DNA from 3 places in the Micromonospora sp. NPDC048868 genome. Region 2 is predicted to be linked to each of the others. Evidence: riboswitches for the same ligand, from Rfam matches in the RefSeq annotation. Region 2 holds a riboswitch; each other region holds the start of a gene.

Evidence for each region. Region 2 has a riboswitch for cyclic di-AMP ahead of ACGFNF_RS27505 (coiled-coil domain-containing protein). Riboswitches for the same ligand answer to the same signal wherever they lie in the genome.
Region 1: linked by a shared signal. The riboswitch ahead of ACGFNF_RS10905 (C39 family peptidase) and the one ahead of ACGFNF_RS27505 (coiled-coil domain-containing protein) in region 2 are both predicted to bind cyclic di-AMP.
Region 3: linked by a shared signal. The riboswitch ahead of ACGFNF_RS18375 (NlpC/P60 family protein) and the one ahead of ACGFNF_RS27505 (coiled-coil domain-containing protein) in region 2 are both predicted to bind cyclic di-AMP.

Annotation. Positions count from the first base shown of each region.
Region 1 covers NZ_JBICUN010000005.1:320,637-330,781, reverse strand. The annotation lists gene ACGFNF_RS10930 (DNA topoisomerase (ATP-hydrolyzing) subunit A) at 1-2,324, shown strand, start outside; gene ACGFNF_RS10925 (uracil-xanthine permease family protein) at 2,486-3,844, opposite strand; gene ACGFNF_RS10920 (alpha-ketoglutarate-dependent dioxygenase AlkB) at 4,011-4,646, opposite strand; gene ACGFNF_RS10915 (polysaccharide pyruvyl transferase family protein) at 4,750-6,075, opposite strand; gene ACGFNF_RS10910 (acyltransferase family protein) at 6,387-7,625, shown strand; cyclic di-AMP (ydaO/yuaA leader) riboswitch at 7,945-8,085, shown strand; gene ACGFNF_RS10905 (C39 family peptidase) at 8,314-9,159, shown strand; gene ACGFNF_RS10900 (alpha/beta fold hydrolase) at 9,265-10,008, shown strand; gene ACGFNF_RS10895 (CDP-glycerol glycerophosphotransferase family protein) at 10,075-10,145, opposite strand, start outside.
Region 2 covers NZ_JBICUN010000024.1:79,205-89,349, forward strand. The annotation lists gene ACGFNF_RS27460 (hypothetical protein) at 1-259, opposite strand, end outside; gene ACGFNF_RS27465 (CsbD family protein) at 443-616, opposite strand; gene ACGFNF_RS27470 (heavy metal translocating P-type ATPase) at 780-3,032, opposite strand; gene ACGFNF_RS27475 (hypothetical protein) at 3,041-4,039, opposite strand; gene ACGFNF_RS27480 (cation transporter) at 4,069-4,278, opposite strand; gene ACGFNF_RS27485 (metal-sensitive transcriptional regulator) at 4,429-4,731, shown strand; gene ACGFNF_RS27490 (DUF305 domain-containing protein) at 4,908-5,534, opposite strand; gene ACGFNF_RS27495 (hypothetical protein) at 5,615-6,265, opposite strand; gene ACGFNF_RS27500 (YibE/F family protein) at 6,741-8,090, shown strand; cyclic di-AMP (ydaO/yuaA leader) riboswitch at 8,257-8,388, shown strand; gene ACGFNF_RS27505 (coiled-coil domain-containing protein) at 8,392-9,408, shown strand; gene ACGFNF_RS27510 (carbonic anhydrase) at 9,506-10,145, opposite strand, start outside.
Region 3 covers NZ_JBICUN010000010.1:179,262-189,406, reverse strand. The annotation lists gene ACGFNF_RS18380 (N-acetylmuramoyl-L-alanine amidase) at 1-1,252, opposite strand, end outside; cyclic di-AMP (ydaO/yuaA leader) riboswitch at 1,491-1,624, shown strand; gene ACGFNF_RS18375 (NlpC/P60 family protein) at 1,637-2,677, shown strand; gene dcd (dCTP deaminase) at 2,732-3,310, opposite strand; gene ACGFNF_RS18365 (pyridoxamine 5'-phosphate oxidase family protein) at 3,389-3,940, shown strand; gene ACGFNF_RS18360 (zinc metalloprotease) at 4,081-5,067, opposite strand; tRNA gene ACGFNF_RS18355 (tRNA-Gly) at 5,405-5,478, shown strand; gene ACGFNF_RS18350 (MFS transporter) at 5,686-6,888, opposite strand; gene ACGFNF_RS18345 (DUF1062 domain-containing protein) at 7,139-7,633, opposite strand; gene ACGFNF_RS18340 (hypothetical protein) at 8,293-8,589, shown strand; gene ACGFNF_RS18335 (methyltransferase domain-containing protein) at 8,921-9,631, shown strand; gene ACGFNF_RS18330 (nucleotidyltransferase domain-containing protein) at 9,802-10,145, opposite strand, start outside.

The DNA.
Region 1 (10,145 bases), on a different contig from region 2:
TCGCCGTCGAAGCCGTGGCGTCCGCTACCACCTACGACATCCAGGTCGACTCCGACGAGCACGCCTTCGTAGCTGAGGGCTACGTGGTCCACAACTGCATGGGCAAGTACCACCCGCACGGCGACACCGCGATCTACGACGCGATGGTGCGGCTGGCGCAGAGCTTCTCGTTGAACGTTCCCCTCATCGACGGGCATGGAAATTTTGGTAGTCCGGACGATGGACCGGCGGCCTCGAGATACACCGAGGCGCGGATGTCGCGGGAGGCGATGCTGCTCGTCGGCGAGCTGGGCGAGGACACGGTCGACGTCGAGCCGAACTACGACGGCTCGCTGACCCAGCCCACCGTGCTGCCCGCCGCGTTCCCCAACCTGCTGGTCAACGGCGCGTCGGGGATCGCGGTCGGCATGGCGACCAACATGATCCCGCACAACCTCGGCGAGGTCGTCTCCGCCGCCCGCTGGCTGATCAACCACCCGGACGCCACGCTCGACAAGCTCATGGAGTTCGTCCCCGGCCCGGATCTGCCCACCGGTGGGCTGCTGCTCGGGCTCGACGAGGTGCGTCGGGCCTACGAGACCGGGCGCGGCGTCGTGCGGATGCGGGGCAAGGTCGAGATCGGCCCGCTGGAGGGCAGCCGGGGCCGGCAGGCGATCACCGTCGTGGAGCTGCCGTACGGCGTCGGTGCCGAGAAGGTCATCGCGGCCATCACCAACGAGGTCAACAAGACCAAGCGGCTCACCGGCATCGCCGACGTCAAGGACCTCACCGACCGGGAGAGCGGCACCCGCCTGGTCGTCGAGTGCAAGGTCGGCGTCAACCCGCAGGCGCTGCTCGCCGACCTCTACCGGCTCACCCCGCTGGAGCAGTCGTTCGGCGTCAACAACCTGGTGCTGGTCGACGGGCAGCCGCAGACCCTCGGGCTGAAGGCGCTGCTGGAGGTCTTCCTGGCCCACCGCTACGAGGTGGTGACCCGGCGCAGCTCGTACCGCCGTCGCAAGCGCCAGGAGCGGCTGCACCTGGTCGACGGCCTGCTGATCGCCCTGCTCGACATCGACAAGGTGGTCAAACTCATCCGGGCCAGCGAGGACGCCCAAGCCGCCAAGGACGGCCTGATGCAGAAGTTCCGGCTCTCCGAGATCCAGGCCACCTACATCCTGGACACCCCGCTGCGCCGGCTGACCAAGTACGACCGGATCGAGCTGGAGGCCGAGCAGGAGAAGCTCCGCAAGGAGATCGCCGAGCTCTCCACGATCCTCGACGACCCGAAGGTGCTGAAGAAGGTCGTCTCCGACGAGCTGGCGGCGGTGGTGAAGCAGTTCGGCGCGGCGCGTCGCACCACGCTCGTCGACGGGGACCTCAAGGAGGTGCTGGCCGCGTCCGCGCCGGCCGGCCCGCTGGAGGTCGCCGACGACCCCTGCCAGGTGATCCTCTCCGCGACCGGGCTGGTCGCCCGGACGGCGGCGGAGTCGGAGGAGGCGTCCGAGGGCCGCCGGCGGCACGGCCGGACCAAGCACGATGCCGTACGCGCCGTCGTGCACTCCACCGCCCGGGGGAAGGTGCTGCTGGTGACCAGCGCCGGCCGGGCCTTCAAGGTCGACGTGCTGCCGTTGCCGGTCCTGCCCGAGCAGGCGGGGACGGTGTCGCTGCGCGGCGGGATGGCCGCCGCCGAGCTGGTGCCGCTGGAATCGGGGGAGACCGTGGTCGGGCTGGCACCGCTCGGGCCGACGGCCGAGGGCTCCCCGGGCCTCGCCCTGGGCACCCGGCAGGGCGTGGTCAAGGTCTGCGCACCGGAGTGGCCCGTCCGCTCGGACGAGTTCGAGGTGATCGGCCTGCGGGAGGGCGACGAGGTGGTCGGGGCGACCTGGCTCACCGACGGCGCGGAGACGCTCACCTTCGTCACGTCGGAGGCGTCGCTGCTGCGGTTCGCCGCCGGGCTGGTCCGGCCGCAGGGGACCAAGGGCGGCGGCATGTCGGGCATCAACCTGCCCGCCGGTGCCCGGGTGGTGTTCTTCGGGGCGGTCCGCACCGACGATCCGGGTCACGGCGAGCCGATGGTGGTCACCTCCACGGGCGCCACGGTGAAGGTGACGCCGTTCCAGGCGTACCCGGCGAAGGGGCGGGCGACCGGCGGAGTGCGCGCCCACCGCTTCCTCAAGGGTGAGACCGACGTGGCCGTCGCCTGGGTCGGGTCGCGTCCGGTGGCCGCCACCGCCACCGGCGAGCCGGTGGAGCTGCCGGCGGCGGACCCGCGCCGCGACGGCTCCGGCTTCGCCGTGATGCTGGGCCCCACCGTCGTCGGCCACCAGATCGAACGCGACTGACCTGTCAGCAGGAAGGGCCGGCTGCACCGCAGCCGGCCCTTCCTGCTCCCTGCGCCCCACCCAGCCCTGCTCGACGGTCCCGCCCCCGCCGGTTCACCTGCCCCCGTCGATCATGAGGTTGGCTGGTCGGAATCGGGCATATTGCCCCGCTAACTTCATGATCAACGCTGCGAGGGCCGGGGCGGGGGCCGGGTTGGGTCCGGGGTGGGGGTGGTGCCGCGTAGGTGGGTCACCAGGCGCATGCCGTGGTAGACGGCCAGGGCGGCGGCGGTGCCCAGGGCGATGCCGTTGAACGAGAGGTCGCCGGCGGTGAGGGCGTAGTTGGCCGCGCCGACGATCACCGCGACGGCGGCGGTCATCAGGTTCACCGGGTCGTGGAAGTCCACCCGGCTCTCGATCCAGATCCGCGCGCCGAGGATGGTGATCAGGCCGTACAGGGCGGTGGTGGCGCCGCCGAGGACGCCGGCCGGCACGGTGAGGATCAGCGCGCCGAACTTCGGGCTGAGCCCGAGCAGCACCGCCGTCAGGCCGGCCACCCAGTACGCGGCGGTAGAGTAGACCCGGGTCGCCGCCATCACGCCGATGTTCTCCGCGTAGGTGGTGGTGCCGGAGCCGCCGCCGGAGCCGGCGAGCATCGTGGCCAGCCCGTCGCCCATGAACGCCCGGCCCATGTCCCGGTCCAGGTTCCGGCCGGTCATCGCGGCGACCGCCTTGACGTGCCCGGCGTTCTCGGCGATCAGCACCAGGATCACCGGGATGACCAGCACGACCGCCCGTAGGCTGAAGCTCGGCGCGTGGAACTCGGGCAGGCCGACCCAGGCGGCGTCCCGCAGGCCGTCGACGGCCTTCGGATCCAGGTCGCCGAGCACGGCGGCGAGGACCCAGCCGACCACCACCCCCAGCAGGATGGAGAGTCGGGCGAGGAAGCCCCGGAAGGCCACCGTGGCGAGCAGGATGGCGGCCAGGGTGACCACCGCGATCAGCGGCTGCGCCTTCACGCCGGTGCCGCTCCCGTCGCCGTCCCAGGCGACCGGGGCGAGGTTCAGGCCGATCAGCGCGACGATCGCCCCGGTGACCACGGGCGGCATCAGCGCGTCGATCCAGCGCGACCCGGCGAGCTGGACGACCAGCCCGACGGCGGCCAGCGCCACGCCGGCGACGACGATGCCGCCGAGCGCCGGGCCGATGTCGCCGCCGGCCTTGGCCGCCAGCACCGGCGCGATGAAGGCGAAGGACGAGCCGAGGTACGAGGGCAGCCGGTTGCCGGTGATCAGCAGGAACAGCAGCGTGCCGAGCCCGGAGAAGAAGAGCGTGGTGGCGGGCGGGAAGCCGGTGATGAGCGGCACGGTGAAGGTGGCGCCGAACATCGCGACGACGTGCTGCACGCCGACGCCGAGGGTGCGCGGCCAGGAGAGGCGTTCGTCGGGGTGGACCACGTCGCCGGGGCGGATGGACCGGCCGTCGCCGTGGACCGCCCAGGCGGACCAACGGGAGCGCGGCTCGGTGGAGGACTGGGTCATGGAACGCCCTTCGCGTCGTGAAGAGGTGACGGGGGCGCAGGTGAAACCCAGGAGTCGTTTCTAGCAGAGGCCCGGTGCGGCCCGGCCGGTGGCCCGGCAGTGGTTCGGCTGGTGGCCTGGGCGGGGCTGTTCGGGCCCGCGAACCGTTGCCGCCCGTCGGGGCGGGTCAGGCGACGCCGGCGGGGCGGAACTGGACGCTGATGCGGGGCCCGACGGGGCGGGCGGTCTTGGGCACGGCGTGCTCCCAGGTGCGCTGGCAGGAGCCGCCCATCACCACGAGGTCGCCGTGGCCGAGTGGGAAGCGCAGGCTGTCGCCGCCGCCACGGGGCCGCAGCAGCAGTGTGCGCGGCGAGCCGAACGAGACGATGGCGACCATGGTGTCGGTGTGCGCGGAGCGGCCCTGGGTGTCGCCGTGCCAGGCGACGCTGTCCCGGCCGGAGCGGTAGAGGCACATGCCGGCGGTGACGAAGGGCTCGCCGAGCTCGGGGGCGTAGTGCCGGGTGAGGGCGGCGCGCGCCTCGGTGAGCAGCGGGTGCGGCAGCGGGCGGTGCCCGGCGTACCAGCAGAGCAGCCGGGGCACGTCGACCTCGGCGTCGTACATCGTGCGGCGCTCGGCCCGCCAGGGGACGTCCCGCAGCAGGACGTCGAAGACCTGGTCGGAGCCGGTGATCCAGCCGGGAAGATGGTCGACCCAGGCGCCGTGGGTGAGCGGGTGCCGGCGCAGCCGGTCGGCCAGCGGGCTCAGCGACGGTCCGGCGGCGGTGAGGTCGAACATCGACGGCTGGTAGGCGGCCCCGGTCATCCGCCCAGCGTACCTGCCGTGTTGGTACAGGTGTACGGACGCGTCGCCCGCCCGCCCGCCGGCCGCCGGCGAGGGAGGCCGGTCGGGCGGTGCGAACCCCGCCTCAGCGGTTCAGTATCCGGCGCACCCGGCCGCCGATCACCTGCTTGACCCGGGTCTGCAGGCGCTGCCCGCGCAGCGTCTCCGTCTCCTTGCGCAGCTCGACGTTGCGGTCGCGCAGCCACTGGATCCGCTCCAGCAGCGCGTCGGGGGCGGTCGCGGCGGCCGGGCGTACGGCGGGCGGGAAGGCGGTGGAGCGCACCTGCGCGTCGAACCGGGCCGCGCTGTCGCCGTCGGCGAAGGCGTGGCCCAGGTCGTGCCTGGCGAGGAAGGCGAGCATCGTCTCGTAGCGCGACTTGTGGCCGTCGTTGAGCGCCGTGTAGTCCGCCTCCGCGTAGAGCTGGGCGGCGTCGACGTCGACCGGCACGTCCTTCATCACCCGGTGCGGGATCTCGAAGTACCGGGCGAGTTCCAGGGTGCGCGAGTCGTGCGCGAAGAGGTAGCCGGGCGTGCCGGCGATGAGGGCGGTGATGGTGCCGTGGATCCGGGTGCCGAACGCGAAGTCGAACCCGGAGAGGTAGTCCATCCAGGTCCAGGGGTCGACGAACATCCGCACCTTGTCCTCGGTGAACAGCGGGTGCGAGGTGTGGATCGGGATCTTGCTGGTCCTGCCCCGGTCGTCGGGGGCGTCGCCGTAGAGGAGCGTGCCGAGCGTCTTGAGGTCCTGCGGCAGGTAGCGCAGGTTCGGGTACCGCTCGTGGTGCCGGGCGATGATCTCCGCCATCGACGTGACGTACGGGGAGACGGTGAGCGCGAGCCTGTCGTCGGGCGACAGGGACGCCTTCCTCTTCTCCACCCGCAGGCTGTCGCCGTGCAGGAACATCGACGGGCAGCCGATCACGTCGACGGCCGAGAAGCCCAGGGCGCGCAGGTAGTCACGGGTGATCTCGCCACGTACGCCGATGCTGTGCGAGCGGTCGAGTACCGCCCGTACGAAGCGGGTCACGACGTCGTCGATGGGGCGGAGGTACTCCCGGTCGCCGTTGACGTCGGTCTGGACGCCCACCCCGAGCACCACCACCGGGATCTTCAACTGCTCGATGAGCTTCGTCATGGCCTCGACGCGGTGGGCGTAGCTGCGGCGGAAGGCGTTGGCGAGCGGTACGACGTAGACGTCGTACCGCTCGTTGATCATGTCGGCGTCGCGCGGGTCGATCCTGAACTCGGTCGAGGTGATCTCGGCGGTGGCGGTGCGCAGGAGCTTGTGGGCGGCGTGGCTGAAGACGAGGTTGCCGTTGTTGTCGCCGATCCAGTTCCGCTCGTGCGTCTCCTCCGGCGAGTAGACGTCGAACGGGCCCTTCTTCGCCCGCATCAGGATTCGCTTGTGCATTCGCCCGCCTCTCGTCACCTCCGGGTCTGGGAATACTAGCCACCCGTTCGGCCGCAACCCGGATGCCCGCCACCGTCGTCACGGATGGGGACGCAACGGTCACGGAGGGACGGGAGGAACGGGATTCCCCCACGGGACAGAACGGGCACTCGCGGACGGGACGGAACAGAGCCTCAGGCCCGGCGGGTAGGGTGCCCGGCGGGGCGGCGCCGACCGGTGGACCGCCACGGAGCCCCTTCGGGGGCGCCTGAGGACGGGGTCGAGGAGGAGACGTACGTGCTGGTGACCCTGCGGATCGTCGGGATGCCGGCATGAACGACGCCGCGACCGTCGCGCCGGCCGCCCGGCCCGCGTCCCCGGCCAGCCGCCTGCCGTCGCTGACCGGGCTGCGCTGGGTCGCCGCCCTGCTCGTCTTCGGGTTCCACGTCGCGACGATGGGCATCATCGCCGAGCCCGGCCAGAAGGCCGTCGTGGACTGGGCCTTCGCCCTCGGGCTGTCGGGCGTGCAGTTCTTCTTCATCCTCAGCGGCTTCGTGCTGGTCTGGTCGGCCCGACCCACCGACACCCGTCGGGCGTTCTGGCGGCGCCGGGTGGCCAAGATCTGGCCGAGCCACGTGGTGCTGTGGGTGGCGGCCCTGGCGGTCGCGGCCTGGTTCGCCGACCCCGTGGACCGGTTCGTCGCGGTGGAGAACCTGTTCCTCCTCCAGGCGTGGGACCCGCGGCCGGGCCACTTCTACAGCATCAACACGGTCAGCTGGTCGCTGTCCTGCGAGTTCTTCTTCTACCTCTGCCTGCCGTTGGCGCTGCCGCTGATCCGCCGGGCCCGGCCGTGGGCCCTGTGGGCCGTCGTGGTCGCGGTGCCGCTGCTCATCCTGGCGCTCTGGCCGGCCCAGGTGCTGGTGCCCGAGGAGAGCCGCTGGTGGTTCACCCAGATCTTCCCGCCGGTGCGGTCGCTGGAGTTCTGGATGGGCGTCGCCGCCGCCGAGCTGATGCGGCGTGGCCGGTGGCGCGGGCCGGGCCTGCCGCTGGCCAGCCTGCTCTTCGTGGCGACCTGGGTGGTCGCCGCGCAGTGGGTCCGCGCCGAACTGTGGGCGGCGCTGCTTTCGATCGCGTACATCCTGGTCATCGCCGCGGCGGCGGACGCGGACGTGCGCGGGCGGCGCTCGCCGTGGCGGTCCCGGCCGATGATCTGGCTGGGCGAGGTCTCCTTCGCCTTCTATCTGGTGCACGTCCTCGTGATGATCACCGTCCTGCGGCTCACCGGTGACTGGGGCGTCGGCTTCACCGGCTGGTGGGGGCTGGCGGTGGTGCTCGGCTTCCTGCTGGTCAACCTGGCCCTGGCCGGCCTGTTGCACCGTCTCGTCGAGACGCCGATGATGCGGCTGCTCACCCCGCGTAGGCCGGCCCGGGCGCCGCGGGACGGGGACGCCGCCGGGCAGGACCCCGGCGGCCCCGGGGCGGCGCCGGGGGACCGGGGCAACGCCGTGCCGCGCCCCCGGGCCGCCGATCCGCAGGACGACCACCGGACGACGTACGCCGACTCGCGCTGAGCGCCCCCGGCGGCCGGAGAGTCCGGGCGACGAATCCCCACCGTTTCGGTGACGCCGGTCACCACGCCGTCGAACCGGTCATCGGGCGCGGCCCGGTCGATTCCAGCCGGGGTTTCGGCGCCGATGTCCGCCACTTGTCCCGTTGTCGCCCCAAGGTGCGTGCAGAAACGGTCGTCCCATTGAGTCGCGTCAGTGGCGAAGTGCCCGCAAAAATTGTCTCCCGATCAAGGTTTAGGCAGGTGGGACGGGGTTGGCAGGGCGCGGACCGGCCAGTAATGTCGGCGCGTCCGGTGCGGTACCCGATCGCCAGAGGCGACGCCGCGCCGACCCGCCTAATCGTGAACGACGAACCGGGGACCCAGTGCTCGTTGGGGTGAATCCGTGGGCCGTGGGCCCGTGGTAGGGCGTTCTTCCCGCCCGAATCCGTCAGCTAACCCGGTCGGCGGTGTCGGAAGGAGTTCCATCTTCATGCCACACCCGTACACCCCTCGGCTGTGCCGCCGTCTCCACGGCGCCGCGGTGACCGCGCTCGTCCGCCCGCAGGTCATGAGCTGACCCACCGGTCACCGTCCGTCGCCCGGCGTCCCGGGCGCATCCCCTGAGTGGTCCACCACCCGCCCGGACTCCCGTCCGCGCGGCGGTCCGCCCTGCCCTCGGCGCGGACCGACGGCCGCTCACCCCCGAGCCCGTGGAGGAAACCGTGAAGCACCACCTCAAGCGACAGTTGCGTCGCCTCACGTCCGAGCGTCCGTACCAGCTGGCCGCCGCGTCCGCCGCGGCGCTCGTGCTGGCGTCGGGCACGGGCGCGCTGCTGGCCGGAGCCGACGAGGACCCCGCCGTCGCGCAGGCCCCGGTGGCCGCCACCGAGCTGCGGGACGACGCCGCGGCCTCGCGCAGCCAGGCCCGGGTCGCGCCCGCCCCGTCCAGCGCCGCCCCGGCCGCGTCCAGCGCCGCCCCGTCGGCCAGCGCGTCCAGCGCCGCCCCGGACCCGGACCTGACCCGCAAGCCGGCGCCGCCGAAGCCTCCGGCCGCCAAGAGCCTGGACTACGACTACCAGGCCCAGACCACCTTCTACAACTGTGGTCCGGCGGCCGTCCGGCACGCCCTCAGCGCCGCCGGCATCGCGCGCAGCCAGGACGCCCTCGGTGCCCAGCTGGGCACCGACCAGATGGGTACCGACTCGGCCCAGGACACCACCCGCGTGCTGAACGCGACGGTGAAGGGCGACCCGTACCGGACCCGGATGATCCCCGGTGGCGCCGCCACCCCGGCCCAGATGGACCGGCTCCAGGCCGACGTCGTCGCGGCCATCGCCGACGGGCGGGGCGTCGTGGTCAACGTCGCCGGCAGCGCCACGGACACCGACGGCGGCTGGCACTCCTTCCCCGGCGGCCACTACGTCGCGGTGGTCGGCTACCAGGACGAGGGGCGGCTGGTGAAGATCGCCGACTCGGCGAACCCGGCGACCGCGTCGTACTGGATGAGCACCATCGCCCTGGCGAACTGGGCCGCCACCCGCGGCTACTCCGCCTGAGCGACTCCGTCGGGCGTCGGCTCCCCACCCGGGGGGTCGGCGCCCGATGTCGTGTCCGGGTCACGGCCCTCGCCCGCGGCGTCCGACGGGTGGCACACTGCGCCCATGGTCGATGAGTCGGGTGACGGGGCCGGCCGGCGGGTGCTCCTGCTGCTGCACGGCATGGGCGCGACCGGCGACGTGTGGCTGCCCTGGGCGCCGCTGCTGGAGCGTCGGTGGGCGGGGCGGTGGCTGGCGCCGGACCTCGCCGGCCACGGCTGGTCGCCGCCGCTGCCGGAGTACTCCTTCCCGGGGCTGGCCGCGCGGATCGGCGCGGGGCTCGCGGCGGGGGACCGGCTCGTCGTGCTGGGGCACTCCCTCGGCGGGGTGGTCGGGCTGGCGCTGGCCGCCCGGGGCGCCGGACTGCCCGTCGACGCCGTCGTCGGGCTCGGCATCAAGGCCGTCTGGTCGCCGGCGGAGCTGGCCAAGGCGGGTGAGTTGGCGGCCCGGCCGGTGACCTGGTTCGCCAGCCGGGACGAGGCGGCCCGCCGCTACCTGCGGGTGGCCGGCCTGACCGGGCTCTTCGCCCCGGAGCACCCCGTCGTGGAGGCGGGGCTGCGGCAGGTCGACGGCCGCTGGCGGCTGGCGATGGACCCGGCCGCGTTCGGCGTGGGCGCGCCGGAGCTGCCCGCCCTGCTGGCGGCGACCGACGTGCCCGTGCTGCTGGCCCGCGGCGAGCACGACCCCATGGTCACCGACGCCCAGCTCACGGAGCTGGGGGTGCCGGTCGCCGTCCTGCCCGGCCTCGGGCACAACGCCCACGTCGAGGCCCCCGAGGCGGTCCTGGACCTCGTCGAGCCGTACCGCTGACGTGCCCCACGAACGGCCCGGCCCACAGGTCCGCCGTCGCGACCGGTCTGCCTCCCGACCGGGGCGTCAGGTGGCGGGGGAGAGGGTCGCCTCGTCCGGGTCGAGCGGCAGGCCGGTCGCGCCGCCCGTGCGCGGGG
Region 2 (10,145 bases):
AGGCCGCCGAGTCGGTGGCGATCCGCCGGCTGCCGGCGAGGATGAGCTTGTCGACCTCGCGGCAGACCTCGACGGTGTTGGCGGCGGTCGTGGCGACCGGGGAAGGGCTCGGGGCGGCGCTCGCCAGGGCCGTCGGGCTCGGCGGGGCCGCGCCGGGCCGGGCGGCCTCCTCCCGCGCGGTGTCCTGGCATCCCACGGCCAGCACCCCGAGCGCCACCGTGGCGGCGGCGCGGCGCGCGTAGACGACGGATCGGGACACGGGACCTCCCGTTCGGGGTCTCGGCCTTCCCGGGGCTGACGGCACGGGTGCGGCCGGCGCCGGGCGGCGGGACGTCGACCTGCCAACGAGTGGCGCCTGCCGGGGGAAACGTCCGCCGGACGCGCCAGTACGCCCTCCGCCGGCTCGGTTGGAGACCGGTCCGGCGGAGGGCGCGTACGCGGGTCAGCTCTTGAAGGCGTCCTTGATCTTCTCGCCGGCCTGCTTGAGCTTGGCGCTGGCCTGGTCGTTGCGCCCCTCGGCCTCGAGCCGCTCGTTGTCGGTGGCCCGGCCGGCGCCTTCCTTCAGCTTGCCGGCCGCGTCCTCGGTCGTGTTGTTGATCTTGTCCTCGAAACCCATGTCAACCTCCGGATTGGCGGTGCCGGTACGCCCCTCGAATACCCCGCACCGCCACCGTCCAACCGTCCGGTCACCCACCGCCGCCAGCCGGCAGGCCGCCGGGCCCGCCACGACCGGTGCCGCCGGCCCCTGACGGACGGGGCCGGCGGCACAATGCGGAGGGTCAGGAGACCGGGCGGAAGCCCCGCAGCCGGAGGCTGTTGGCGACCACGAAGACCGAGGAGAAGGCCATCGCGGCGCCGGCGATCATCGGGTTCAGCAGGCCGGCGGCGGCCAGCGGCAGTGCCGCCACGTTGTAGGCGAAGGCCCAGAACAGGTTGCCCTTGATGATGCCGAGGGTGCGCCGGGCGAGCCGGATCGCGTCCACGGCGGCCATCAGGTCACCCCGGACCAGGGTCAGGTCGGACGCCTCGATCGCCACGTCCGTGCCGGTGCCCATCGCCAGGCCGAGGTCGGCCTGGGCCAGCGCGGCGGCGTCGTTGACCCCGTCGCCCACCATCGCCACCACCCGCCCCTCGTCCTGGAGCCGCCGCACGACGTCGACCTTGTCGGCCGGCAGCACCTCGGCGACCACCTCGTCGATGCCCAACTCGGCGGCCACGGCACGGGCGACGGTGGTGTTGTCGCCGGTCAGCAGCACCGGCGTCAGGCCGAGCGCGCGCAGCTGTGCGATCGCCGCCCGGCTCGTCGGTCGGACCACGTCGGCCACCGCGAGGACCCCGCGGGCCCGGCCGTCCCAGCCGGCCAGCACCGCCGTCCGCCCCTGGGCCTCCGCCGTGGCCGCCGCCCGCGCGACCTCCTCCGGTACGTCGAGGCCGTGCTCGCGCAGCAGCCGGGGCCGACCGATGAGCACCTCCCGGCCGTCGACCGTCCCGCTCACGCCGAGCCCCTCGGCGTTGGCGAAACCGGTCACCGGCGGCAGGACGCCCGCCTCGGCCGCCCCGGCGGCGACGGCCCGGGCGATCGGGTGCTCGGACGCCGACTCCAGTGCCCCGGCGAGCCGCAGCAGCTCCGCGCGCTCCTCGCCGGCCGCCGGGACCACGTCCACGAGCGTCATCCGGCCGGTGGTGACGGTGCCGGTCTTGTCCAGCACGACCGTGTCCACCTGCTTCGTGGACTCCAGCACCTCCGGCCCCTTGATCAGGACGCCGAGCTGCGCGCCCCGGCCGGTGCCGACCAGCAGGGCGGTCGGCGTGGCCAGCCCGAGGGCGCACGGGCAGGCGATGATCAGCACCGCCACGGCGGCGGTGAACGCGGCGGTGCCGCCCGACCCGTTGCCGAGCCACCAGCCGAGGGTGCCCACCGCGAGGGCGATCACGATCGGCACGAAGACGCCGGAGATGCGGTCGGCCAGCCGCTGCACCGCCGCCTTGCCGGTCTGTGCCTGCTCGACCAGCCGGGCCATCTGGGCCAGTTGGGTGTCACCGCCGATGCGGGTGGCGGTGACCACCAGCCGGCCGCCCGCGTTGACGGTCGCGCCGACCACGGGCTCGCCCGGGCCGACCTCGACCGGGACGGACTCGCCGGTGAGCATGCTGGCGTCGACCGCCGAGGTGCCCTCGTCGACCACGCCGTCCGTGGCGATCTTCTCGCCGGGCCGCACCACGAACCGGTCCCCCACCACGAGCTGGTCCACCGGGATCCGGGTCTCCGTGCCGCCGCGCAGCACGGCGACGTCCTTGGCGCCGAGTTCGAGCAGGGCCCGCAGGGCCGCGCCGGCGGTCCGCTTCGCCCGCGCCTCGAAGTAGCGGCCGGCGAGGATGAACACGGTCACGCCGGCCGCCGCCTCCAGATAGATGTTGCCGGCGCCGTCGGAGCGGTTGATGGCGAGACTGAACGGGTGGGTCATCCCCGGCGTCCCGGCGGTGCCGAGGAAGAGCGCCCAGACCGACCAGCCGAACGCCGCCAGGGTGCCGAGCGAGACCAGGGTGTCCATGGTCGCCGCGCCGTGCCGCAGGTTGATCCAGGCCGCCCGGTGGAAGGGCAGCCCGCCGTAGGCCACGACCGGGGCGGCCAGGGTGAGCGACAGCCACTGCCAGAAGTCGAACTGCCAGGCGGGCACCATCGCCAGCACGATCACCGGCACGGTGAGCACGGCCGAGACCCACAGCCGGGTACGCAGGCCGCGCAGCTCGTCCACCGGCTCGGCGGCCGGTTCGCCGCCGGCGGGCGTGGGCGGGGGCGGCAGGGCCGCCGTGTAGCCGGTCTTCTCCACCGTGGCGATCAACTCATCCGGGGTGACCTCGTCGGCGTACCGGACGGTGGCCTTCTCCGTGGCGTAGTTGACGGTGGCGGTCACCCCGTCCATCCGGTTCAGCTTCTTCTCGATCCGGGCCGCGCAGGAGGCGCAGGTCATCCCGCCGATCGCCAGCTCGATCTGGTTCGGTGCCGTCAGCAAGGGCTTGGTGGTCATCATGCTTCCCGTCAGTCGTGCCCGTGACCGGGGACGCCGTGGTCGGCGCCGGCGGTCGGGGAGCTCGTGGCGGCGGGCGTGCCCGCCGTCGGGGAGCTGGTCGCCGCCGGTACACCCGGCGCGGTCGGGCTGCCGGCGACGACGGTGAACTCGGCGGTGCGCACCACGCCGCCGTGCTTGAAGTCCAGGTAGAGGCGGTAGGCCCCGGCCGACGGCATCTCCGCCGAGAAGCTCACCTCGGGGCCGGGCCGCGTCCGGCCGTCGCCCGGCTCGCCGTGCGGGTGCACGTGCAGGTATGCCAGGTCGCCCTGGCGCAGCGCCACCAGGTGGCCGTACGCGCCCAGGTAGGGCTCCAGGTCGGTGACCGGCGCGCCGGCGCGGCTCACGGTCAGGGTCAGCTCGGCGGTGCGGCCGGGCTCCGGGGCGCCGGCGAGCGTGACGGTGTAGCCGTCGACCGTGGTGCTGGTCGCCGGGGCGGGCAGGGGTCGCCCGGTCAGCGCGCCGGGGACGGTCACGTCGACGCCGAGCGTCAGCGCCTCGCCCCCGGTCGGGGTGAAGTCGGCGAACGCCCGCCAGACGCCGGGCCCGGCGAGCGGCGAGTCGACCCGCCAGGTGCCGTCCGACGCCATCTCGGGGTGCACGTGCCGGAAGCCGGAGAGGTCGCGGCGGGCCACGATCAGGTGCATGCGCTTGTCGTGCGCCACGTCGTACGCGGTCACCGCCCGGCCGTCCGGGCCGGTGACCTGGAAGGCGAACTGCCCGGCCGGGGCGTCCACCGGGCGCAGGGTGTAGCCGCGGTCGGAGACGAGCAGCCCGCCGGGCAGGTGCGCCGCCGCGCCGTTGTCGCCCCCGTGTCCGTCCTCGCCGCCGTTCCCGTGCCCCCCGGTGGCGTCGTGCGGGGCTTCGGCGGGCGGCGCCACGGGGTCGGCCACCCGGCCGACCCCGTACGTCGCGCCGAACACCACCGCGAGGCCGAGGGCGAAACCGCTCAGCTTCGTCGCCGTGTTCATGGTGTGCCTCGTCTCCCCCGTGCCCGCTGTCAGGCGCCGACGAGGTCGTAGCCGGCCTCGTCGACGGCGGAGCGCACGGTGTCGGTTTCCAACGGACCTTCGCTGGTGACGGTGACCTGACCGGCGGCGACGTCGACCTGGACGTCGCTGACGCCAGGGATCGCGCCGACCTCGGTGCTGACCGCGGTGGCGCAGTGCCCGCAGGTCATGCCCTGCACCTGGTACGTCGTGGTGATCATGGAACTCTCCTCTCGACGCCCCCAGCCTATACCCCCCAGGGGTAAATCGGAGGCGGACCGGTGCCTGTGCCACGTACCGGTACCCGGTGGGGGTATCCCGGTCACGAGCGAACGTACCATACCCCCGAGGGGTACGGTATCCTCGACCCCATGACCACACCGACGCCCACCCCGACCAGGGGTTACACCGCCACCAAGGATCAGCTGCTCGCGCGGCTGCGCCGCGTCGAGGGGCAGGTCCGTGGCATCGAGAAGATGGTCGACGAGGATCGCTACTGCATCGACGTGCTCACCCAGATCTCCGCGATCCAGGCCGCCCTGGACAAGGTCGCGCTAGGCCTGCTCGACGGGCACGCCCGGCACTGCATGCGCGAGGGCGCGGCCGAGGGCCGCGCCGACGAGATGGCCACCGAGATGATGGCCGCCGTCGGCCGCCTCATGAAGCGCGGCTGACCACCGGCCGGTTCCTTCGTCCGTCGGCGCACCGGTTCCGTGCGCCGGGCCCCTCCCGGAAGGATCCGTGCGCCGGGCCCCTCCCGGCCGGATCCAATGGCGGCGCCCCGGCGCCCCCGGGGCGGTACGGCCACGGTGCCCCGGCGCCCCCGGTCGGGGACGCCGGGGCGGGCGACTCAGAACCGGCCGAGGATCTTGCGCATCGTGTCGATCTCCGTCTGCTGGGTGCTGACGATCTGCTGGGCCAGTGCCTTGGCCTCCGCGTTCACGCCCCGGGCCAGCTCGTCGCGGGCCATGGTGATCGCGCCCTCGTGGTGGGCGATCATCATGGTCAGGAACTGCCGGTCGAACTCCCGGCCGGTGGCAGCCGCCAGCTTCGCCATGTCGGCGTCGGACATCATGCCGGGCATCCCGTGGTCCATGTGCGGCATGCCGCCCGGCGACGGCACCGGCCGCCCCCAGGCCGCCAACCAACCGCTCATCGTGGCGATCTCGGGTCCCTGGGCGGCCTTGATCTCCGTGGCGAGCCGCTTGACCTCCGGATCCGCCGCCCGCGTCGGCGCCAGTTCGGCCATCTCCACCGCCTGCTGGTGGTGCGGAATCATCATCTGGGCGAACATCACGTCCGCATCGCCGAACGCGGCCGCACCGGTGGCGGTGGCGGCCGGCCCGCCGGTGCCGGGGGTGCCGTGCCCCGCCCCCGGCGACGAGTGGTCGTCGCCGCCGCAGGCGGCGAGGGCGAGGGCGGCGGTGACGGCGACGCCGGCCAGGGCGGCACGGCGCGCGAGGGTACGAGTGGTCATGGTGAACCTTTCGGTGTCGGAACGTACGCGGCATGACGGGGACGCGGAACGGCGTGCAACCGCACCGCGTCGAACGCGTCCTACCTGCGCAGCACCGAGACCGTGGCGAGCCGCAGACCGACCGGCCGGGGCGGCGGGGCCCGGGGCGGCGGGAAGGCGCCGACCGGTTTGCCCCCGGTCGGGTCGACGGCGCGTACGCGGACCGACAGCAGCGCCGCCAGCAGCAGCGCGGCCGTGAACGCGCCCAGCACCGCCAGGCACACGCCCCACCCGGGCAGCCCTCCCCCCGTGCGGCCGCCAGCGGGCAGGAGTTCCTCGGAGGCGCAGCCCCCGGGACAGCCCACGACGGTCTGGAGGGCCGGCCCGGCGGCGTGCGGGGCGCCGACGTCCCGCGGGGGCGGCACGAGCGCGAGAGCGGCATGCGCGGCGGACACCACAGCGGCGTGCCTGGCGGAGACGACGGGCACCCGGGCGGCGTGCCGTGCCGGCGCGGGAGCGGCGTGCGGAACGGGCGCGGGAGCGGCGTGCGGAACGGGCGCGGCGGCGGCGTGCGGGCCGGGCGCGGCGGCGGCGTGCGGGCCGGGCGCGGCGGCGGCGTGCGCCGATGGGTTCGCGGGATGACCCGTCTGGTGCGAGTCGTGGCCGATCGTGTGCATCGCGGCCAGCCCGAGCAGCGTGCCGACGAGCAGCAGGAGCCGCGCGCCACGCGCCGCCGTCACCGTCGTCCGCACGTCCCTCACGCTAGCGCGTCGGCCCGTGCCGCAGGGGCACCACCCACGGCCGGCCCCCGCACGTGTGCGGGCCGGCACTGGTTACCGCGCGTCAACGGCGCAGGTGGGCCGGTCGGGCACGTATGGGTCCCGCGCGTGGGCAGCCGAACCTGGGCGGCTGGGCGCGCGCAGGTCCCGCGCGTGGGCGTGCCGGGCGGGCGGGCGAAGGTCCGCGCCGCGACACCACCAGCACGACCTGCGCCCCGATGCCGGGGTGGCTACCATTCGGCCGGTGGCCCTCCGGACTCCGCACCACCCGCGCCGCGCCCTCCGCCGGGCGATAGCGCCGACCGTCCGTCGCCGGACGGGAGCCGACGGCCACGGCACGTGACCACAGTGCCACGTGGAGGCGGTTCCCGCCCCCGCACCCGTGGCGACGCTGAACCGACCGGCCCGCCGGCCCGTACCCCGCCCTGGACTCGTTGGGAGACTCACGTTGGGCGCCGACCACACCCGTCCCGCTCCGTCCGCCCCGCCGAGGGTGCGGCGGATCCTCGTCGCGACGGTGGTGCCCCTCTTCGTCGCCACGCTGATCGCCGCCCTGGTGCTGTGGCCGTGGGACGCGCCCGACCCGGCGACCGGCACCGACGCACCCCGCTATCACGGCACGGTGACCCGGGTGGTGACGGAGCCGTGCCCGCCCGCCCCGGAGGCCCCGGAGGGGAGCCCCGACGCGCCGCAGGGCCCCTGCGGCACGGTCACCGTACGGGTGCAGGACGGCCCCGACGCCGGCCAGCAGATCCAGACGCCGATCCCGGCCGGGCCCGGTGCGCCGACCGTCGCCGTGGACGACGAGATCATCCTGGTCGAGCTCACCGACCCCGCCGACCCCACGGCCAGCACCTACAACATCGCCGAGCACCAGCGCGGCAAGCCGCTGGTCTGGCTGGTGGCGCTCTTCGCGGCCGCCATCGTCGCCTTCGGGCGGTGGCGCGGGCTGGCCGCGCTGGGCGGGCTGGCGGCGAGCTTCGCCATCCTGCTGACCTTCGTGCTGCCGGGCATCAGCGCCGGGAACCCGCCCCTGCTGGTCGCGGTCGTCGGCGCCGCTCTGATCATGTTCGTGGTGCTCTACCTGACCCACGGCGTGACCGCGCAGACCTCGGTCGCCGTGCTCGGCACGCTGGGCAGCCTGGTGCTGACCGGTGTCCTCGGCACGATCGCCACCGCCGCGACCCACCTGACCGGGTTCGGCTCCGAGGACGCCACCACGCTGTCGATGTACCAGGCCGACGTCGACCTGCACGGGCTGCTGCTGGCCGGGATCATCATCGGCTCCCTCGGCGTGCTGGACGACGTCACGGTGACCCAGGCCGCCACGGTCACCGAGCTGGCGCACGCCAACCCCGGGCTGTCGCGGACGCAGCTCTACCGGGCGGCGACCCGGGTCGGCCGGGCGCACATCGCCTCGACGGTGAACACCATCGTGCTGGCGTACGCGGGCGCCTCGCTGCCGGTGCTGCTCCTGCTGACCGCCGACTCGCGGGCGGTGACCCAACTTCTCACCAGCGAGTTCCTCGCCCAGGAGATCGTCCGCAGCGCGGTCGCCACCCTGGGCCTGATCGCCGCCGTGCCGCTGACCACCGCGCTGGCGGCCCTGGTGACCACGGCCGGCCGACGCGGCGGGGACGCCACCGACCGCGCCGCGCCCGCGACCGCGCCGACTCCCCGGCCGGCGGCCGACCGGTCCGAGGCGCTGGAGGCCCTCAGCGGGCCGCGTGGGGACACGCCGTCCGCCGCTCCCGCCGGATGGCCCGACGGGCGCAGAAGTACGGACACCGCATGGTGACGCTCCTCAGCGTGACCGAACAGGACGTTCAGCCTGATAAACGCGTCACTGGTCACCGTCCGCCATTACGAAATAACGCATTTAGTCGGCTTAGGGACGTAGATCCCCGGGAGCGTTCTCGGGTAACCTCGCTGCCGGTCACCGCCGAAGGCGCGCAGCGGCGCCTGCGGTGCCGCCGCCCAATCGCCGCGAGGCGAACCGGGGACCCAGGTACGTGGGGTGAATCCGCGACAGCGGTAGGGGCCACTTCCGCCCCGAACCCGTCAGCTAACCCGGTCGGCGGTCGACGGAAGGGAAAACTGTGACGGCACCCCTACGCCGCTGGTTGACGCCCGTGGTGGCCGTACTCGCCGCTCTGGCGGTCTTCGCCGGGCCTCTCCCGGCGGCGGCCGCGCCCACCCCGCCCAAGCCCTCCGGGCACGGGGACGACGAGCCCAAGCTGCTCGACGACCTCATCGAGGCCCGGAACCGGTCCTACGTGCAGGCCAAGGCGAAGCTGGCGAAGTCGAAGAAGCGCCAGCTCGAACTGGCCCTGGAGGTCTCCCGGGCGCAGGCCGAACTGAACGCGCTGGCCCCCCAGGTCAGCCAGATCGCCGCCCAGTCCTACCGCACCGGGCGGATCGGCGCGGTGTCCATGCTGCTGGACACCGCCAGCCCCGACTCGTTCGTCAAGCGCGCCGCCGCCCTCGACGAGCTCAACCTGGTCAACTCCAAGAAGCTCGCCGAGGTGAACGCGGTCAAGGACCGCGCCGAGCAGGCCAAGCTGGCGCTCGACACCGAGGTCCGCGAACAGCAGAAGCTGACGAACGAGATGGCGCGCGGCAAGCGGGAGGCGGAGAAGGCGCTCGCGCTGGTCGGCGGCAGAGGGCTGACCAGTGGCAAGGTGGTCGCCACCTCGCCGGTGGCGAAGATCGCGCCGGGGCGGACGGCCGACGGCGACTGGACGCCGCTGTCACCCACCGAGGACGACCCCACCACCTCCGGCCGCATCACCGCGCGCACCCTGCACATGTACAAGGAGGTCAAGCGGGCCGGCTTCAACCGGTTCGTCGGCTGTTACCGCCCCGGCGGGCCGTACGAGCACCCGAAGGGCCGGGCCTGCGACTGGTCGCTGCAGAGGAGCGGCTTCTCCCCCTGGCACAACGACGACACCTACATGTACGGCAACAACCTGACCGCGTTCCTGGTCCGCAACGCCGACCGGCTCGGCATCTACTACGTGATCTGGAACAGACAGATCTGGTTCCCGGCGACGGGCTGGAGTTCCTACAGCGGCCCGTCGAACCACACCGACCACGTCCACGTGTCGCTGCTCTAGCCGGGACACACGTACACAGAGGGCCGCCCCGCCGGACGCGGGAGCGGCCCTCTGTCGTCGTGCGGGCCCGCCGCGACGACCTGCCGGGCGAACGGAGTCAGGCGAGCGCGGCGCTGGCCGCCGCCTCCGGCGCGTCGGCCGTACGGGCGGGCACCTCGGCCACCGTCCGCACCTCGCCGGCGGTCAGCCGGTACGACATGCCGACCACCCCGCAGCGGCCGGCGGCCACCTCCGCGGCGAGGACGGCGGAGCGGCCCAGCATCGCCTCGACGGTGTGCGCGATGTGGATGTCGACGATGCCGTCGATGTCGTGCACGCCCTCGGCGGCGGCCCGGCGCAGGCTGGGCACCACGGCGTCCACCACGGCGCACAGGTGCCCGACCGGCGGGGTGCCGGTGGCGTCCGCCGCACGAGCCGCCTGGACGGCCCCGCAGGAGTCGTGACCGAGCACCACCACCAGCGGCGTGCCCAGGACCGTGACGGCGTACTCCACGCTGCCCAGCACCTCGGGACCGATGGTGTGCCCGGCGGTGCGGACCACGAAGAGGTCACCGAGGCCGCGGTCGAAGATGATCTCGGCGGCGAGCCGGGAGTCGGAGCAACCCACGATCACCGCGAAAGGGTGCTGCCCGTCGGCGACCGCGGCGCGGTGCCCGGCGTCCTGGTTGGGGTGGCGCGGGGCGCCGGTCACGAACCGCCGGTTGCCGGCGTGCAGCTCGGCGAGCGCCTGCTCGGGA
Region 3 (10,145 bases), on a different contig from region 2:
AGTGCATGCCGCGTACGTTCGCGGCGACGGTGCCGGGGACGTTGTCGTGCCCGATGATGTGGTTGCGGTCCAGCGGGATGTTGTACTGCCGCGCCAGGTGGCGGACCAGCTTGGCGGAGGTGCGGTACATCGCCTCGGTGTACCAGGTGCCGTGCCCGGCGAAGCCCTCGTGTTCGAGGCCGATGGACTTGGCGTTCACGTACCAGTTGCCGGCGTGCCAGCCGACGTTCTTGGTCTTGATGTGCTGGGCGATGTGCCCGTCCACCGAGCGCAGGGTGTAGTGCCAACCCACCCGCTTCGGGTCCTTGACCAGGTTGACGCTGGGACCGAAGTAGCCCTCGGTGTCGTGGATGACGATGTACTCGATCTTCTGCTGGGTGGGACGGTTCCCCAGGTCGTGGTTGCCGTAGTCGCCAAGGGTGGGGCCGTAGTTCTCGTACGGCGCCGGGATCCACTCGCAGGAGATGTCGTCCGGGCACTCCAGCCCGTCCGGCCGGGCGAGCTTGCGCAGGTTCAGCCGGTCCAGCCAGGAGCGGTTCGGCTGGACCGCCTGGCCGGCCAGCGTGACCCGCTGCCCGTCGTCGGTCACCCGGCTGTCGCCCGTGGCGATGGTGGCGTACACCTCGTTGGCGAAGGCCGCCGCGGCGTCGGCGCTGTCCGCGCCGGAGTACCGGGCCACCGCGCCGTACCAGGCCGCCGGGTCGGTGCCGGCGCCGACCGGGGCGCCGATCTCCTTCTGGTACGCGGCCAGCAGCGCCGCGCCGCCCCGGATGTTCGCCGTGACGTCCGTCCGCAGCGACTCCTCGCTGGCGCCGGTCAGCCCGGCGGCGGCGTCAACGGTCCGCAGCGCGGCCTCGGCGGGAGGCGTGGCGGCTGGCGGCTCGCCGGCCTCGGCCAGGGACGGGCGGGACTCGTCGCCGCGCGGGTCCTCGGTGCCCTCGTCGTGGTGCGTGCCGCCGGCGAGGGCGGCGACGTGCTCGGCGTCGGTGAGGTGCATCGGTCCGTAGCCGCCGCTGGTGCTCGGCGTGCCGGCGTTGGTGTCCCAGCGGGACTGCAGGTAGGAGACCCCGAGCAGGACGCTCTCCGGTACGCCGTACTCGGCGGCCGCGGCGGCGTACTGCTGCTGCCGGTCGTTCACCGGCGCTGCCGCGGCGGCGGACCCGGCGGCGGTGAGCGGCGTCGTCGCCATGGCGGCGGCCACGGCGGCGGCCAGCAGGACGCGTCTGCTCCTCGATGTCGCTGACAGGTGCATCAGACCCCCAGTTCGGACGGGCAAAGGTGGGGTCACCTTCGCCCCGCCCGCCGCCTCTGGTCAATACTTTCCCGCCAGACACTTCAGAAGGAAGGAAATCTTCGTCGCCCGGGTTGCGGATCCGCCCGATCCGGGTGGGTACGGAGTGTCACCGCCCGTAGGGTTGCGGATCGATAACGGTCGTCTCTACTCTGGTCCTTCGTCGGCCGGTGACATTCCGTCCAACCAGGGCGGTGACGGTCCGACACCGCCGAGTCGCTCCCGAGCGAGCCGGGGACCCAGGTTCCCCGGGGTGAATCCGCAGTCCTGCGGTAGGGCGCCCCTTCCCGCCCGAACCCGTCAGCTAACCCGGTAGGCGGTACGGAAGAAGGAGTACGAAGCCCGGTGGCACACCATGCCCCGCGGCCACCGTCGGCCCGGTCGGCCCTCGCCGACCCGGTGACGGCTGCGCCGCGCCCACGCTGGTACCGCTGCACCACCGCCCTCGCCGCCCTGGCCGCGTTCGCCGTCGTCCTGACCGGCGGCGCCACGGCGGCCCACGCCGAACCGACTGTCGCCGAGATCGAGCGGCAGATCGACGAGGACTGGAACAAGCTCGAACCGATCATCGAACGGCACAACGCCACCCGACAGGACCTGGCCGCCAGGCGGAAGCAGGCCGACGCGCTCGCCGCGCAGATCGGGCCGCTGGAGAAGCAGGTCGACCAGGCGATGGAGAAGGTCGGCGCGTTGGCGGCCCGCGCCTACAAGGGCGAGAACGTCTCCGCCGTCAACGCCCTGCTGGGCAGCCGCTCACCGAGCGAGATGATCGGGCAGCTCGAACTGCTCGACCAGTTCGCCCAGCACCAGCAGCAGGACGTGCGGCAGGTCGCCGAGCTGCGCGACCGGCTGGCCGCCAAGAAGGCGCCGCTGGACGAGATGGTCGTCCAGCTCGGCCGCACCGAGGCTCAGCTCGCGGCGAAGAAGAAGCAGATCAACGCCGAGATCGACCGGTTGCAGAAGCTTCGGCTGCGGGTCTACGGCAACGGCGGCGGTGGGCCGCTGCGTCCCGCCCCCTGCCCGGCCGGCTATCCCGGCGGCCCGGCCGGCACCGCCGTGAAGTTCGCCTGCGCGCAGATCGGCAAGCCCTACGTCTGGGGTGCCGAGGGGCCGAACTCGTACGACTGCTCCGGCCTGATGCTCGCCGCCTGGGCGAAGGCGGGGGTGTCGCTGCCGCACAACGCCGCACAGCAGCGCCGGGCCACCGCGTCCGTCAGCCGGGGCGAGCTGCGCCCGGGTGACCTCGTCTTCTACTACAGCGACCTGCACCACGTCGGCATGTACGTCGGCGGGGGCTGGGTGGTGCACGCCTCCCGCGCCGGGGTGCCGATCAAGATGAAGAAGGTCGACGACGGCCCGATCCACAGCTACGGCCGCCCCGGCTGAGACGCGCGGAGGGCCTCTGCCCGGCGGGGGTCCTCCGCACGCCCGCGGGTCGGGTCAGCTGGTCGGCCAGGTGCGCCACTGCTGCCACGAGCGGCTCGGGGTCGGGCCGCGCTGCCCCTGGTAGCGCGAGCCGTAGACGGCCGAGCCGTACGGGTGCCGCGCCGGCGACGAGAGCCGGAAGATGCAGAGCTGGCCGATCTTCATGCCCGGCCAGAGGGTGATCGGCAGGTTGGCCACGTTGGACAGTTCGAGGGTCACGTGACCGGAGAAGCCCGGGTCGATGAAGCCCGCCGTGGAGTGGGTGAGCAGGCCCAGTCGGCCCAGTGAGCTCTTCCCCTCCAGCCGGCCGGCGAGCTGGTCGCCGAGCGTGATCACCTCCAGCGTCGAGGCGAGCACGAACTCGCCCGGATGCAGCACGTACGGCTCGCCCTCCGGCACCTCGACCATCGACGTGAGGTCGTCCTGCTGCTGCGCGGGGTCGATGTGGGTGTAGAGGTGGTTGTTGAAGACCCGGAAGAGCTTGTCCAGGCGTACGTCGATGCTGGACGGTTGCACCAGCGCGGGCTCGAACGGCTCCAGCGCGAGCGTTCCCGCCTCGATCTCGGAGGCCAGGTCGCGATCGGAGAGCAGCATCCGCACACCTTAGCGACCGACACGCGTGACCTGCGTGTCGGAGTGCATCTTCGTACAATTGTTCGATAGAATGCCGGCATGGCTTCCTGGTCCGAATTCGCCGCCGACGAGCCCCGCCTCGCCGACGGGATCCGCCTCCTCATGCAGCAGTACGGGCCGGGCTTCGGCTACCTGGCCACCGTCCGCGCCGACGGCGGCCCCCGGGTGCACCCGGTCTCCCCGGTGATCACCGACGAGGGGCTCTTCTGCTTCGTCGTCGACTCGCCCAAGCGGCGCGACCTGGAGCGCGACGGCCGCTACGCGCTGCATTCGTTCCCGCCGGAGGAGAGCGACGACGAAGCCTACGTCGCCGGCCACGCCCGGCCGGTGACCGACCCGGCCCGGGTCGCCCGGCTGGCCCGCAGCCACCGGGCCGCGCCGCAGGTCGACTGGCGGGTCTTCGAGTTCACCGTCGACGTGGCGATGCTGGCCCGCCGCGAGTCCGGCGTCGCGGGCGGCGCCAGCGAGTGGCACGGCCGGCCCGCCGTCCAGGTGTGGCTCGACCCCCGCGCGGCCGCCGCCGGCACCGCGCTGGTGCCCGAAACCCGGTCGGGGCGCGTCGGCGACCACGCCGCCCGCCCCGCCGCCTGAGACGCGGTGCGGCGCCCCGGGCCGTCCCCCTCCGGGGCGCCGCACCGTGACCACCGCCCGACCCCCGCGTGCCCGGCCGCACAGACGCCGGTGCCGGCCCCGTCGAGCGAGGCCGGCACCGGTGCAGTCGTACGGCGTGACTACGCCGCGCGGTACGCGTTCCAGGCGGTCAGCATGCGGCTGGCCTGTCCGGCGGTGAACTGGTACATGCAGGAGTCGTAGCTGTAGTCCATGAAGTTGGTGATCGGGTCGACGCCGGGGGCGGTGCAGGTGTTCCGCCCGGTCGGGCAGCCGGAGGCCGGCGACGCCTCGGCAGCGGTGTCGCTGACGCTGTCGCCCGAGCCGGAGCAGCCGCCCTGGAAGGTGTGGTAGAGGTTCAGCCAGTGGCCGACCTCGTGGGTGCCCGTGTCGCCCTGGTTGTAGTTGGTGGCGGTGCCGCCCGGCAGCGACTCGCTCAGCACGACGACGCCGTCCATGCTGCTGAGGTTGCGGGTCGGGAAGGTCGCCCAGCCGAGCAGGCCGTTGCTCAGCTCGCCCAGGTAGATGTTGAGGGTGTTCTTGCCGCCCGTACGCAGCGAGGTCTTCATCGACCGCTCCGCCGAGGAGCCCGACACGATCGGGTACCAGGACGGGTTCGTCACCCGGTTGATCTTCTGAAGCTGGAAGCTGAACGCGGTGGACGCGCCGCCGGTCGCCCCGCTGAACGACTGGTTCAGCACGTTGATCTGCGAGTTGACCATCGAGTCGGGGATGTTGCCGCCGGCCCGGGTGCTGTTCTCCTGGATCACGTGCACCACCACCGGGATAGAGACGGTGGCGGCCATCGTGGAGGCCCCGGCACCGGCACGGAACCGGGCCCGCTCGCGCAGCGCGGCGGCCATGTCGGCCTCGCGCTCGCGGGTCTCCGCGAGGGTCAGCTCGTTCGGCTCGTGCTTGGCGCCGCTGCCCGGCTTGACGCGGGCGTCCGAGTGGACGTCGGCCGGCTCGACGCAGACCTCGGTCGGGGCGGCGGAGAAGGCCGAAGCGGCCGGTACGACACCCACGGCGGCGGTGCTGAGCAGCAGCGCGAGGGTCGTCGACGCGACGCCGGCCGTACGCCGGGTCAGCAGGTTGGGACGGAGTCCCATGGGCCCACCTCTTTCTGGCGGCGCGACAGGGGGTATGTCACGCCGTGACTGGAACGTTGGGCAGACGTTACAACCCATCGAAGGATTTGAGAACGCCCATATGTTGCCGCGGTGGAAATTTCCCTGGCAGCGGCCGGGAAGCGGTGGCGCGGGCGGGTGGTGATGGGGCTGAGGATGGCCCGACTGGGGTGGCGGCGTGGCGGGCGGCGGCGCGGAGCGATCTTGGTAGGTTCAGGCCCCTCCGGGGGCCGTTAGCTGCCAAGATCGCGGCGCCGGGTGGTGTCGGAGGGGTACCTGGGTGCAGCGTCGTGACGACTCAGGTACAGTGGTGCCGCCTGCGGGTGTAGTTCAATGGCAGAACATCAGCTTCCCAAGCTGACAGTGCGGGTTCGATTCCCGTCACCCGCTCCACGCGAAAGGCCCTGGTCAGGACACAGATCCCGACCGGGGCCTTCGACGTTCCCCGAGTGCACGACTTCACCGCTGAGGACGCGGCGACCCACCTGCTGAAGCTGGTGCGACGCAGCCCGTGATCAGGCCACGGGCCGCTATCGGCGTCGGCTACTCTGCGGCCATGCCGTCGTCCGGGTCATCGGGCTGCTTCGGCCCGCCTTTCCGTCACGGCGAAGCGATCACGAGTGGGCCCCGACGTCCCAGCTCCCACACGGTGAGCGCGAAGCAGCAGAGCACCGCTCCCGCGATCGTGACCGCTGTCCAGCCGCCTGCGGACCAGAGCGTGGTCGCGGCGGCGGAGCCGATAGCAGCACCGATGAAGTTGCCGGTGGCCAGCGCCGTGTTGAGCCGGCTGCGGGCCTCGTGGGACAGGGCGAACAGCCGCGCCCGGTTGAGGAGAGCCTGCGTCTGTAGGGCGACATCGATCATGATGATCGCGATGATGATGAGTACGACGGAGCGGCCGGCGAACGCCGCGACGACGAAAGCGCCGAGGGCCAGTGCCCAGGCCGTGCCGGTGGCCGCGAGCGACCAGCCGCGGTCGTGCAGACGACCGCCGTGCAGACCGGAAAGGACACCAGCGAGGCCGGCCAACCCGAACAACCCGATCACCGCTACCGGGTACCGGAACGGTGGGCCGCTGAGCAGGAACGTCAGCGCCGTCCAGAACAGCGAGAACGTGGCGAACCCTGTGGCGGCCAGGACCAGCGTCCATCGGGCTGCCCGCTCCCGCATGACCACCGCGCCGATCGAGGCGATGAGCTGCGGGTACGGCATGCGCGTCCGCGGTGCCAGCGGTGGAGTCGCGCGGTAGAGCACGACCGCGAGCAGGACGGCGACGACCGCGGCGAGGACGAAGATCGTACGCCACCCGGCGGTGCCGGCGACGAACCCGCTGATCGTGCGGGAGGCCAGGATCCCGGTGAGGGTCCCGGACCCGACGACGCCGACGATCCGACCGCGGTGGGCGTCGCCGGCCAGGTCCCCGGCGAGCGGTGTGAGGACCTGCCCGGAAATCGTCGTCACGCCGAGCACGCCCAGTGCGAGGAGGAGCAGGCCGATCGACGGCGCCAGCGCGCACAGCAGCAGCGCGGCGGCCGAGGCCAACAGCATCACCGGGACGAACCGGCGGCGGTCCAGGACGTCACCGAGCGGTACGAGCAGCAGCACGCCGACGGCGTACCCGATCTGCGTCGCGGTGACGAGCCAGCCGGCTGTCGCGGTCGCGGCGCGCAGGTCGCCTGCAATGAAGCCGAGTAGCGGCTGCGCCCAGTACAGGTTGCCGATGGCCACTCCCGCCGCCAACGCGAACAGGAACGTCAACCGACGGCTCATCTCCGACGGCGGTGCCCTGCGGGGTGCTGCCACCCTGCAACGCTAAGGCGCGGGATCAGGGCGCGGGGACCCAGCGAGGGCCTGAGCGTGGCAAGGCTGTGCACCCGCCGGAATGCCCACTCATTTCCCGGCACCATCAAGCCAGGATTGCAGTAGACGGCAACGAGCGGATGTTGTCAGAAGTGGGGACAAGGGCGAGCCGGCCCATGTCCCCACTTCTGATTCCCGCTATATGCGTGTGTGGCGTGGTAGCGGCTGTGACTCGGACCGCTGGGAGTGCAGATCAGTTCATCGAGTCCCTCATCATCACGACGAAAGTGAATCCGGTGCTCGTCGGACGACGCAGGGAGATGTCACACTTGATCCGGCGCAGTACCTCGTTTCTGCTGAGGCGGAGCCCTTGCGCGATGAGCCGCTCCGGGCGGACCGGCACCGGATCCTCGAAGTCGACCTCCACCTGCAGGGGCCACGCCTCGTCGAGCTGTGCCGGCGGGGTGTCCAGACGCCAGGCCCCCTGCCAGTCCAGGGTGTACCGGTTGCGCCGGGCGAGCAGCGGATCCAGCAGCGTGGCCGCCACGAGCTCCGGATCGTTGGCGTGGTAGCCGTCGAGTAACGCCGGATCGAGGGATCTGACCGACGCCCGCTCGTGCACGGTAAGTTTGCTCGTCCGATTGCAGGACACGCAACGGACCAACAGCCACACGTCCAGCAGCTTGCCGTTGGCGTTGACGCGGAACCTGCCCTCGCCGGTGGTGGCCGACTCCGACCGGCAGTCCACGCACCGTAACGACAGCAGAGGAAGCCTGGTCCGGCGAACGATCCAGGGCAGCACAGTATGAGGTTGTGAAGACATGATGATCTCTCTGAAGACCTGACACGAGGCCGATTGCGCGCGGCCTCAAGCGCTGCATGAACGGGCGCACGCGGGCAGCCCGACAGAACCGACGGGAGGGTCGGCCTGTAGATGCGCGGAGGAAGGCGTCAGGTCTAAAGAGCGGGCGGGGTCACGCGGTCTGTCCTCTGTCCTCGCTGTGACGGGGCATCGGCAACCTACGGAACGCGGAAGGAGGGCTCAAACGGTTTTCCGGCTCGGAGAGCGATCCGCATGCGGGGATGTCGCTATCAGCGGTCCGCCGACGCCCCCCGACCCGGCGACAACATGTCGGCTGCACGCTCATGCCGCGATCAGCGCGCCCGGGGGTGTGACAGATCAGTTTGCGGACGTCTGTCGTATATCAGTCGGCGGAGGGCATTCGCGCGTGCTGCCGCGTCCGCATTGGCCAGAGACCGGCGATCGGGACCAGGCTGTGGCGACCGCGTGCCATCAGCCCCGGGAATTGCCGGCGCCGGCGACCTCCGGTCGGCATCGGACAGCCCACGACTGCCCGGCGAGGAGATCCGCTAGCTCTCACCGCCAGCGTCCTCGATACTCACGGCGTGATCGACAAAGACCCTCAGGCCCCATGGCTGCCTCGCGTTCCCCACCCGGCTGACAGCCCGGCGCTGCCGATCTACATGATCATCTTCTTCTTTCTGGGCCTGGCCGGATTTGCCGTACATGGGCTGTCCGACGGCAGGGAAGGTCTCATCATTGCGAGCATCGTCTCGGGGGTGTTCTTCACGTGCTTCCTGATCCTGTTCGCGATCTACTGGACCGGGTACCTGCTGAAGGGACACGCCAACTGGCAAGCCGAGCGCCAGGCTGATTTCGAGGGGCCATCCGCGGATCGGTAGCCAGAGAGCTGAGCGGGCTTGCCGCCGGCGGGAAAGGTGGAGGCCCGCCGGGTACGACGGTGCTGCCACAGCACTCCGCCGAGGAACGGGCTCCCAGCCACAGCTTCGGTCAGATGCTCCCTTCCAGCGCGAACGCGCGGATGCTCCTCGGCCCTCCTCGGGTCTGACATGATCACGCCGTGCCCGACTCCGAGCCGCCGAGGTCAGTTCGCCCGCTCCGCGGTTCCGGGCCCTTCGGCGTCCCCGGTGGGCGTTTGCCGACCAGGACGGGAGCCCCGACCGTCGATTCCGACGCCCCTCGGGCACGGGCCCACTGTCGTACCGTGTGCCGGTGAACAGCCAGGATCGCAGTACCTACCTGGCCGCTGCCGCGGCCAACCTGACCTTCAACTCGCCGCTCGGCGGGGATCGGGTGGCGGACCTGGTCCGGCGGTTGACCCCCACCGGGCCGGGCTGGCGGGCACTGGACCTGGGCTGCGGCAACGGTGAGCTGCTCCTGCGGCTGTGCGAGGCTCACGGCATCGCCGGCGACGGCGTCGAACGCCACGCCGTCGACTGTGAACGGGCCCGGCGACGCGCGACGGAGCGGGGAGCCGCCGAGCGGGTCACGTTCCACGGCGCGAATGCGGCCACCTGGGACCGGCCCGCCCACCTCGTCGTCAACGTCGGGGCCGGCCAGATCTGGGGCGACGCCGCGCGAGCCCTCGCCGCGCTGCACCGGCTCACCCTGCCCGGCGGCAGGCTGCTGTTCGCTGACGGCTTCTACCAGGCCAGCCCCGACGCGCAGGTCCGCGAGGTCTTCGGCGACATGCCCGACCTGGCTGGCCTGGCCCAGGTCGCCGTGGACGCCGGGTTCCGACCGCTGCACGTCGCCGTGTCCACCCTCGCCGAGTGGGACGACTTCGAGTCCGACTGGCGTGCGGGCATCGAGCGCCTCGGCACGCCGGAGGCGCGCGCGTTCGCCGACGAGCGGCGCGTCGAATACCTCACCGGCTACCGCGACGTCGTCGGCTTCGGCTGGCTGATCCTGACCCCGGCCTGACCGCCGGACCGCCGGACCGCCTGACCGCTGCACAGTGTGGATGGTGCCCGGGCGTGAGGCGGCGTCCGGGCTGAAGCCGGCCAGCCCGACGACGGGGCCCGGCAGGTAGAGCCGCCGATGGACCAGTCCGGACGGTTCCGGCGAAGCCCAGGTCCGCAGGGACCGCCAGCTCAGGGGCTCCGCTCGTCGCCGGGCGCCGGGCGCGTGGCGAGGCGGTGCAACCAGGCGAGGTCGGCGCGGTCCACGTCGCGCGGTTCGTAGCCGCTGTGGAACAGCAGTTGCTGGGTGACCGAGATGCAGTCGACCCGGCGACCGGCGATGGTGCCGGTGGTGAAGCAGTCCTTCGGCCAGCGGAAGGTGCCGCCGTCGAGGCCGGCCTGGTGGCCGTCGCCGGCCTCGTCGAACGTCAGCGGATGCAGGTCGACCCGCCCCCGCCCGTCGGCGACGACCTCGACGCGGACCGGCCGCCAGTCGGTCTCGACGACGTAGCCGAGCCGGCCGAGAGCCCTCAACG